DNA from 2 places in the Arthrobacter sp. 10N410 genome. Region 2 is predicted to be linked to the other one. Evidence: predicted binding sites of a transcription regulator. Region 2 holds the regulator's gene; the other holds the start of a gene.
What was found. Region 2 encodes HrcA, which represses chaperone genes, less so after heat shock. Its sites were predicted from a motif close to TTNGCACTCGNNNNNNNCGAGTGCNAA; they were not measured.
Positions count from the first base shown of each region.

Region 1: the regulator HrcA is predicted to act here: its motif matches at 2,100-2,126, upstream of AC1DB8_RS01245 (Hsp20/alpha crystallin family protein).

Region 1 covers NZ_JBFTIP010000001.1:254,777-259,305, reverse strand. Annotated here, with positions in the region: gene AC1DB8_RS01260 (glycoside hydrolase family 1 protein) at 1-447, opposite strand, end outside; gene AC1DB8_RS01255 (hypothetical protein) at 575-964, opposite strand; gene AC1DB8_RS01250 (DnaJ domain-containing protein) at 1,058-1,477, opposite strand; gene AC1DB8_RS01245 (Hsp20/alpha crystallin family protein) at 1,598-2,023, opposite strand; gene AC1DB8_RS01240 (MerR family transcriptional regulator) at 2,173-2,460, shown strand; gene AC1DB8_RS01235 (phosphatase PAP2 family protein) at 2,490-3,269, opposite strand; gene AC1DB8_RS01230 (DNA alkylation repair protein) at 3,393-4,490, shown strand.
Region 2 covers NZ_JBFTIP010000002.1:358,604-363,132, reverse strand. Annotated here, with positions in the region: gene dnaJ (molecular chaperone DnaJ) at 1-664, opposite strand, end outside; gene hrcA (heat-inducible transcriptional repressor HrcA) at 745-1,758, opposite strand; gene AC1DB8_RS06170 (DUF3097 domain-containing protein) at 1,991-2,845, shown strand; gene AC1DB8_RS06165 (DUF4870 domain-containing protein) at 2,968-3,387, shown strand; gene hemW (radical SAM family heme chaperone HemW) at 3,456-4,529, opposite strand, start outside.

The DNA.
Region 1 (4,529 bases), on a different contig from region 2:
CAGCCGGTAGGCGGTGTCCCGGTTCATCCAGCCGCCGGCCTCGTCCAGCTCCAGCGGCGTGTCCCAGTGGTACAGGGTGGCCATCGGCGAGATCCCGTTGGCCAGCAGCAGGTCGATCAGGCGGTCATAGAAGTCCAGGCCCTTGGGATTCACCGGACCGCTGCCGCCGGGCTGGATGCGGGGCCAGGACAGCGAGAACCGGTAGGAATCGATCCCCAGCTCCTTCATCAGCGCCACATCTTCGGGCATCCGGTGGTAATGGTCGCAGGCCATGGCGGGGCTGTGATCATTGACGATCGAGCCCGGGGTAGCCGCAAAGACATCCCATCCCGAAGGTCCGCGCCCGTCCTCGTCCAGCGCCCCCTCGATCTGGAAGGCGGCGGTCGCCACGCCCATGGTGAAATCGGCCGGCAGCAGAGCGGCCAGATCGTGGGCGGAAGCATTCATTGGCGGATCCCCTATGCAGTTGCGCTGGTGGTTGATTGATTTTAGGCCCCGGCGGGCGCCCACGCCACAACCGGCGCCGGCACCTCCGCCGGTGTGTCCGGCGCCTCCGCCCCCTGAGCCCGGCGCCCTAGTAGGTGGACTCCTCCGGCCCGAAGAGGAACTCCTTGGCATGGGCGACGGCCTTCTTGAACGCGTCATTCCGCAGGCTCAGGAGTTGCTCCGCCTCGTCCGCCGCGGGCTCAAGGTAGCCGGTAAACCCGGGCCGGAGCACCCAGATGTCCCCGGCGGGCGGTAGATAGAACACCCCGAAGGAGCGGTGCTGGCTGTCCTCGGCGGCCCAGATGGGCACCACCGCCAGCGCGGCGCCGGTGTCCACATTGATCCACTGTGCGCGCGGAAGGGGCAGTTCGTGGGCCTCCGGGTCAAGGAAGGGCGCGGTTCCTTCGCCCCACCTCTCCTCGAACCGCTCGTGGAACGCGGGCATCAGGTGCGAATCGTAACGCCGCCATGCGCTCATGGCTATCCTCCATTTTCTTGTATTCCTGCCTGCTGCTTCCTGCCTGGTGCTTCCTGCCTGGTGCGGCACGCGGCACCGCCCCTGGTTCCCGCGTCACTCCGGCCCCCGCTCCCACCGCACCGGGGTCACGCGCAGCACCGGCTGCCCGCCTCGGTGGTGCCGCACCGGAATGTCCCGGCCGACGGCGGTGCGGCCGGCGGCGGTGCCCCCGGTGTCTGCCACGCGGGCCGGGCGGGCCGGCCGGGCCGCGGAACCGGCGGCGTCATAGGCGGCCCGCGCGTCAGGATTCCGCAGCACCGAGAACGACTCAAGGATGCGGCGCGCCTCCTCCCCGCCGTCAGACCCGGCGCCGGGCCGGGCATCCGGGCCGCCTCCGGACGCCGCACCGGCGGCCGCTTCGACGTCGGGATGGCGGCGGCGCATCAGCGCGCGGAAGGAGCGCTGGATCTCGGCCGGAGACGCATCCGGCGCGACGTGCAACGCGGCGTAGAAGCCGCGCGGGTCGCGGTTCATCGGCTCACCTCCTGGCTGGCCGGACGGGGCTCGGGCCGATCAGGCGGGGATCCGGCCGCACGTTCCGGCCGGCCGGATCCCCGCACCGCCAGCGGTCCGAAGCGTCCGCCGCCGGCGCTGTTACTTCCCGATCTCCTGCATCTTGTCCTGCGTGTGCGTGATTTCAATCTTCCGCGGCTTGGCCTGCTCCAACACCGGAATCCGGAGCGTCAGGACGCCGTCGGCGTAGCTCGCCTTGACCTTGTCGGTGTCCAGCGTGTCGCCCAGGATCAGCTGGCGGCTGAATACTCCGCGCGGCCGTTCCGAGGCGATCAATTCAACGTTGGGCTGCGTCGGGTCGCGCCGTTCGGCCCTGACGGTCAGGACGTTGCGCTCGATGTCGAGATCCACCGAGTCAACATTGACGCCGGGAAGATCGAACGCGACGACGAATTCGCCGTCCTCCTGCCACGCGTCCATCGGCATGGCGGCGGGCCGCGCCGCCGTTCCGAAGACTTGCTGGGTCAGCCGGTCCAATTCACGGAACGGGTCCGTACGCATCAACATCATTTCCCACTCCTTCATACGAGAGTCTTGAATCTTCCTGCCTATCCAGCCCACTCGGTTATCTGTGGTGGTGGATATAGATTTTTTATAGCACCAGTGCCAAACTGATGCAACAGGAAATTTTTCGACCACACGAAGGGACGTGAGCCATGGCGGAACGTGAAGCGGACGTCGGGGTGTACGCGATCTCCGTGGTGGCTCAGCTGGTCGGGACCGGGCCGCAGAACATCCGGCTTTACGAGCGCAGGGGACTCCTGACCCCGGACCGCACGGCGGGCGGAACGCGGCAGTACAGCGAGACGGATCTGGTGGTGCTGCGGCGGATCAGTGAGCTGCTGGACGAGGGGCTGAACCTCGCCGGCGTCGCCAAGGTGCTGGAACTGGAAACGGCTAATGCCAAGCTCCGTGCGGAGCTTAAACGACGCGGGGCGCGCTGACCGGCAGCGCGCCCCGTCTTCGCCGGCGCCTACTCCGCGCCGGTCTCCTGCTTGGAGAGTTCACCGGTGATCCGCTCGCCCGGGATCCTGGCGGTCCGCCAGGTGTCCAGCAGGATCACGGCGCCCAGGATCACGAACGAGATGGACAGCGAGGCAAGGGCATCGGTGGTCCAGTGGTAGCCGAGGTACAGCCGGCTGAGCGCGGCGAAGAAGATCCCGATGCCGGCTACGGCGAAGCCCGCGACGGCGGCTTTCGGGTTCTTGCGGCGGGAAAAGATCAGGAACGTGGTGATCAGCAGGAAGTCACAGGCGCCCAAGACGTGGCCTGACGGGAACGAGAACGTGGAGTCAGCCCCGAAGAGCATAAGGTCCACCGGCGGGCGCTGCCGGCCGACCGACCGGCCGATGATCTGGGCCAGGATGACCCCGGTCAGCATGCCACCGGCCAGCACCATCGGCCGCCAGGCGTGCTTGGCCAGCAGCCCCCACGCCACCGTGAACACCAGGATGATGATCGGCAGGCCGATGGGTCCGAAGACAATGGCCAGGATGATCATGATGGTCGTGGCCGGCTCCCCGCGCAGGGCCACGAGCCCGGAGCGCACCGGCTCGTCAACGGCGGTGATACCGCCGTGCTGCAGCACGCTAACCAGGATGGCAATGAACGCCACGACGCCGACGACCATAAGCCCGACGGCGATCCGGTACAGATTCCGCCGCGCATCCACGCTCATGTAGCGCTCCTCCACCACAAACTTGTCATGGAAGACCCGCCACCAGCCGGATTGCCCGGTTTTCTGCTCTGCCATTGCCGTATCCGCCTCTGCGCCGTGTGTGGACATTCCCAACGTGAAGAATATCCCGGTTCCCGCGCCGCGGGCGCGTCGGACCGGCAGCCGGTCCCGCGCCGTTCCCGCCGGTAGCCTGAACCCATGGGTGTCATGAACGAACTGATCAACCCCGGGGTGGTCGGCTCGCTGGGACGGATCCTTGCCGCTGCTTCCCCCGGCCGCCGCTTCCCGCAACTGGCCGGCACGGCCGGGCAGCTGGACGGGCTGGGCCTGCGCGAACGCACCGACCTGCTCAGCAGCGCCCTGCTCACCGATCTGCCCGCCGACTACACCGCTGCGGCGGCGGTCTTCCGCCAGGCGCTGAAGGACCCGGACTTCACCGGCTGGATGATCTGGCCGGTCAGCGAGGCGGCCGCCACCCTCGCCCTTGCCCGGAGGGGCCCCGCCGATTTCGAGGACTGCTTGTCGCTGCTCGCCGAGCTGACTCCGCGGCTCACGGGTGAATTCGCCATCCGGCGGCTCCTGGATGCGGACCTCGACCGGGCCCTGACGGTCATCCAGCGCTGGACCAGCCACCCCGACTGGCAGGTCCGACGGCTCGCCAGCGAGGGCACCCGGGCGTACCTGCCGTGGGCAATCCGTGTTCCCGGACTCACGGCCCGGCCGGCGGCAACCCTCCCGATCCTGGACGCCCTGTACCGCGACCCGGTCGAGGATGTCCGGCGGTCGGTGGCCAACCACCTGAACGACCTGGCCCGGCATGCCCCCGACGAAGTGGTCGCCGCCGCAGCGCGCTGGCTGGCGGAGCCGGACGCGAACACCGCCAGGGTGGTCCGCCACGGCCTGCGGACCCTGGTCAAGAAGGCCCACCCCGGCGCGCTGGAGTTGCTCGGCTTCGCGCCGGCGTCGCTCGCCGTGACGCCTCCCCGACTCGACCGCACCGTCGTGGAACTGCCGGGAGACCTGGGCTTCGATTTCGACGTCGCCAACACCGGCCCGGCGGAGGCCCGCATCGCCGTCGACTACGTGGTGCACTACGCCAAAGCCAACGGCGTCCTCGCGGACAAAGTGTTCAAGCTCGGCACGGCCGTCCTCGGGCCGGGTGAATCCAGGACATTTTCGAAGCGCCACGCCTTCCGCCAGATGACCACCCGGGTCCACCACCCCGGCGACCACGCGCTGCAGCCGCAGGTCAACGGGGTGCGCTATCCGGGGGCCGGTTTCACGGTGCTGACCTAGGCTCCGGAAACGGACGGCGGCGTGCCCGCGTGGTGATTT
Region 2 (4,529 bases):
CGACGCCGGCGGGAACCTTGACGGTAAGCGAGCGGCGGCTGCGGATGCGGCCCTGGCCGGCGCATTCGTTGCAGGGATCCTTGATGACCGTGCCGAAGCCCTCGCAGCTGCCGCAGGGGGCAGTGGTCATGACCTGGCCGAGGATGGAACGCACGGCGCGCTGGACCTGGCCGCTGCCGCCGCAAATGTCGCAGCGCTCGGGGTGGCTGCCTTCGCGGCAGCAGGAACCCTCACAGGTGGGACAGGTGACGGCGGTGTCCACTTCGAGCTTCTTGTTGACCCCGAAGACGGCGTCGCGCAGGTCGATCCGGACGCTGATCAGGGCGTCCTGGCCGCGCCGCACCCGGGATGCGGGGCCACCCTGGCCGCCGGCGCCGCCGAAGAAGGTTTCGAAGATGTCCTGGAAGGCGAAGCCCTGGCCGGCGTAGCCGCCGCCGAAGCCGTTGTCGTTCCCGTTCTCGTTGCCCGTCGTGTCGTAGACCCGGCGCTTTTGCGGGTCGGAAAGCACCTCGTAGGCATGGGTGACCGCCTTGAAGCGCTCGGAAGCGTCATCACCGGGGTTCACATCCGGGTGCAGGGTCCGCGCAAGCTTGCGGTAGGCCTTCTTGATCTCTTCCCCCGTGGCTTCACGGGAGACTCCAAGAACGTCATAGTGGCTGCTCAAAGTCTGTATCTCTTCCTTTTTGTACTGCCAGTGGGGCACTGCCTGTAGTTGGCAAGAAGTCCGGTTCCGGATCCGGCCCGTCAGGGCCCGAGGATCCGCGAAAGGTAGCGGGCCACCGCACGGACGGCGGCCATGGTGGTGGGGTAGTCCATCCGGGTGGGGCCAAGGACTCCGACCTTGGCCGTGGCGTCCGGGCCGTAGCCGGTGGCCACCACGGACGCTTCGGACAGGCCGTCGTAAGGGTTCTCCCGGCCGATGCTTACCGTGACGCCGCGCGGGTCCTCCGCCATGTCGCTGAGCAGGCGCAGCATCACCACCTGCTCTTCAAGCGCTTCGAGCACGGGTCCGATGCTCAGCGGGAAATCCACATTGGACCTGGCCAGGTTGGCGGTCCCGGCCATGACCATCCGTTCCTCGCGGCTGCTCGCGGCAAGCGATTCAAGCCCGCGGGCCAGGGCCTGGGCGGGTCCCCGCCGCACCGGCGGACAGCTGTCCACCACGGCCTGCAGCGACTGGGGCAGCAAGCTCAACGGGGTGCCGGAGAGCCTGGCCAGGAACAGGGTGCGGAGTTCGGCGAGGGCGTCGTCGCCGAAGTCCTGGCCGACGTCGATCACCCGCTGTTCCACCTTGCCCGTATCCGCGATCAGGACCGTGAGTACCTTGCGCGGCGCCAGGAGCACGAATTCGATGTGCCGGACGCGGGCCCGGCTCAACAGCGGGTACTGCACGACGGCGACCTGGTTCGTCAGCTGCGATAGCAGCCGCACCGTCCGGTCCAGCACGTCGTCGAGGTCATCGGACCCCTCGAGCAGCGCCTGGATGGCGCGGCGCTCCGCCGGAGAGAGGGGTTTGACGGCCGAAATCTGGTCCACGAACAGGCGGTAGCCCTTGTCCGTGGGAATCCGGCCGGCGCTGGTATGCGGCGCCGTGATCAGGCCCTCGTCTTCCAGGGCGGCCATGTCATTGCGGATCGTGGCGCTGGACACGCCCAGATGGTGCCGTTCCACCAGGGCCTTGGATCCAACCGGCTCGCGGGAATGGACGTAGTCCTCCACGATGGCGCGCAGCACTTCGAGTTTGCGTGGCTCGCTCACTCTCCACCTCCAATCGACCCGTATCGGTTCGCCGGTGCCGCCGCGCGTGCAGGAACACCCGGCGTTAGCACTCGACATGCCTAAGTGCTAACCAGTCTAATATGAGTCGCGCCGTTGTTAGCATTGGATTCGCTGCGGGCGTGAGCCCCGGGACTGGTGTTTCCGGGCACACCACAGGCCGCGCCGCCGTTCTGTCCCCCGTAATTCCCGAGTGCAAAGCAGTGTGTAGCAGATGTCGTACCAGAATTGGGGCCCGCAGGATCTCTCCGCGCCCGCCAAGGCCCAGCTGCCCGAGATCCCGGTGGAGCGCGGCATGGTGCTGGAGGACGTGCAGTCCGGCTGGGTGGGCGCCGTCACCCGGGTGGAGAAGTCCGGCGGCATGCACGTCGTGGCCCTCGAGGACCGGCGCGGCAAGTCCCGATCCTTCCGCCTCGGCTTCGGCTTCCTGCTCGAGGGCCAGCCCATCCGGCTGATGCCGCCCGCCCCGCGGGTTCCCGCGGCGGGTGCCGGAGTCGGCGCGCGCACCGCCTCCGGTTCGGTCCGGGTGGAGGGACAGCGTGCCCAGGTCGCGAAGGCCAGCCGGATCTGGGTGGAAGGCAAGCACGACGCCGAACTCGTCGAGAAAGTCTGGGGTGACGACCTCCGCGTCGAGGGCATCGTGGTCGAGCCGCTGCACGGCATCGACGACCTAGCTGCCGCCGTGAAGGAGTTCCGGCCCGGCCCCGGCCGTCGCCTCGGCGTCCTGGTGGACCACCTTGTTCCAGACTCGAAGGAGTCGCGAATCGCCGACGCGGTGATGGCCTCCCCGGGCGCGGCCGGCAACGTGCTGATCGTCGGGCACCCGTACGTCGACGTCTGGCAGGCCATCCGCCCTGCCGTCCTGGGCATTGAGCGGTGGCCGGTGATTCCGCGCGGGGTGGACTGGAAGACCGGCATCCTGACGGCCTTCGGCTGGCCGCACAGCACCAAGGAGGACATCGGCCTGGGCTGGCAGAAACTCCTCGGCGCGGTCCGCAGCTACGCGGACCTGGAGCCCTCCCTGCTGGGCCGGGTCGAAGAGGTCATCGACTTCCTCACGGTGCCGTAGCCGCCTCCCCGTGCTTTAGTTCGCGGTCCGAGCAAGTATTCTTGGTAGGGCGGCCGCTGCATTTTGTTGCGGCCGCGGCTCGTACAGGTACCTACGCTCCACCGCAATCCAAAGGACGAAACGTGGCAGAAGACGCACGCGAACACACGGATCACCAGGCCGGCCATGGCCAGTCGCAGTACCATGGCGTTCCCGCAAATGCTCTGCCGTTGACGGCAAGCGAGGACCGGCAATGGGCCACCCTGGCGCACTTTGGCGGCATTCTGGGTTGCATTCCCGCGCTGCTGATCTACCTGATCTTCAAGGACCGCGGCCCGTTCACGGCGCAGGAGTCGAAGGAGGCGCTGAACTTTACGCTTCCGCCCACCATCGCTGCGGTGGTAGCCAATCTGCTGGTCTTCGTCCCGGTGGTGGGCAACCTGTTCGCAGTCCTGGCGACCGCCATCTGGATTGCCCTCGCCTGCTTCTCGGTGGCCGCCGGCATCCACGTCAACCGCGGCCAGCCGCACCGCTACGAGTACAACCTCCGCTGGATCAAGTAGCGCGAACGGACATTTCCGGCCCGCGCGCCCAACGCGATCGGACACTTCGGCCCGCATGGGCGGACTACCTAGTCCGGCAGGATCCGGCGGACCACGGCGTCGGCCAGGAGCCGGCCCTTGAGCGTGAGCACCAGCCGGCCCTTGAACGCTTCCGCAGGCTCAACGAGCCCGTCGGCGATCAGTCCGGCGACCGCGTGCCGTCCGGTATCCCCCAGCCCGCCAAGACTCGGGATTTCCAGGCCGGTGACCAGTCTGGCTTCGAGCATGACGCGCTCCACGTTGCGGGTCTCGGCGTCGAGGGTCTCCCGCCCGGCCGCGGGCGAGACGCCTGCCGCCAGCCGACCGGCGTAGGCCGTGGGGTGCTTGACGTTCCACCAGCGGACCCCGCCGACGTGCGAATGCGCTCCGGGGCCGATGCCCCACCAGTCATCCCCACGCCAGTAGGCCAGGTTATGGCGACAGGCCTGGTCCGGCGTGCGCGCCCAGTTGCTTACTTCATACCAGCCCAGCCCGGCCGCGGAGATCAGTTCATCGGCCAGTTCGTATTTGGCGGCATGGTCGTCGTCGTCGATCCCCGGAACTTCGCCGCGCCGGATCTGGGCGGCGAGTTTCGTGCCCTCCTCGACGATCAGCGCGTAGGCGCTGATGTGGTCCGGGGCGTAGGACAGTGCCGTCTCCAGCGAGTAGCGCCAGTCCTCCAGCGACTCCCCGGGGGTGCCGTAGATCAAGTCCAGGCTGACCGCGAGGCCGGCCTCGCGCGCCCACTGGACCACCTGCGGCACACGGCTGGGCGTGTGGGTGCGGTCGAGGACCTTGAGGACGTGCGGCACGGCTGACTGCATGCCGAAGGAGACCCGGGTGAAGCCGGCGTCGGCGAGCAATTGCAGGGATTCGGGCGTGACAGAGTCGGGGTTGGCTTCCGTTGTGACCTCGGCGCCGGGTTCCAGTCCCCAGGTATCGATGGCGGCGGCCAGGATGCGGGCCAGGTCACCGGCCGGGAGAAGCGTGGGGGTGCCGCCGCCGAAGAACACCGTGCTGAGCCGGCGCTCCGGCAGGCCGGAGGCTTTCAACGCCCGCCCGGCGAAGTCCACTTCCGCGACGGCGGTGTCCGCGTAGGCGTCCTGCGAGGCGCCGCCGCCGAG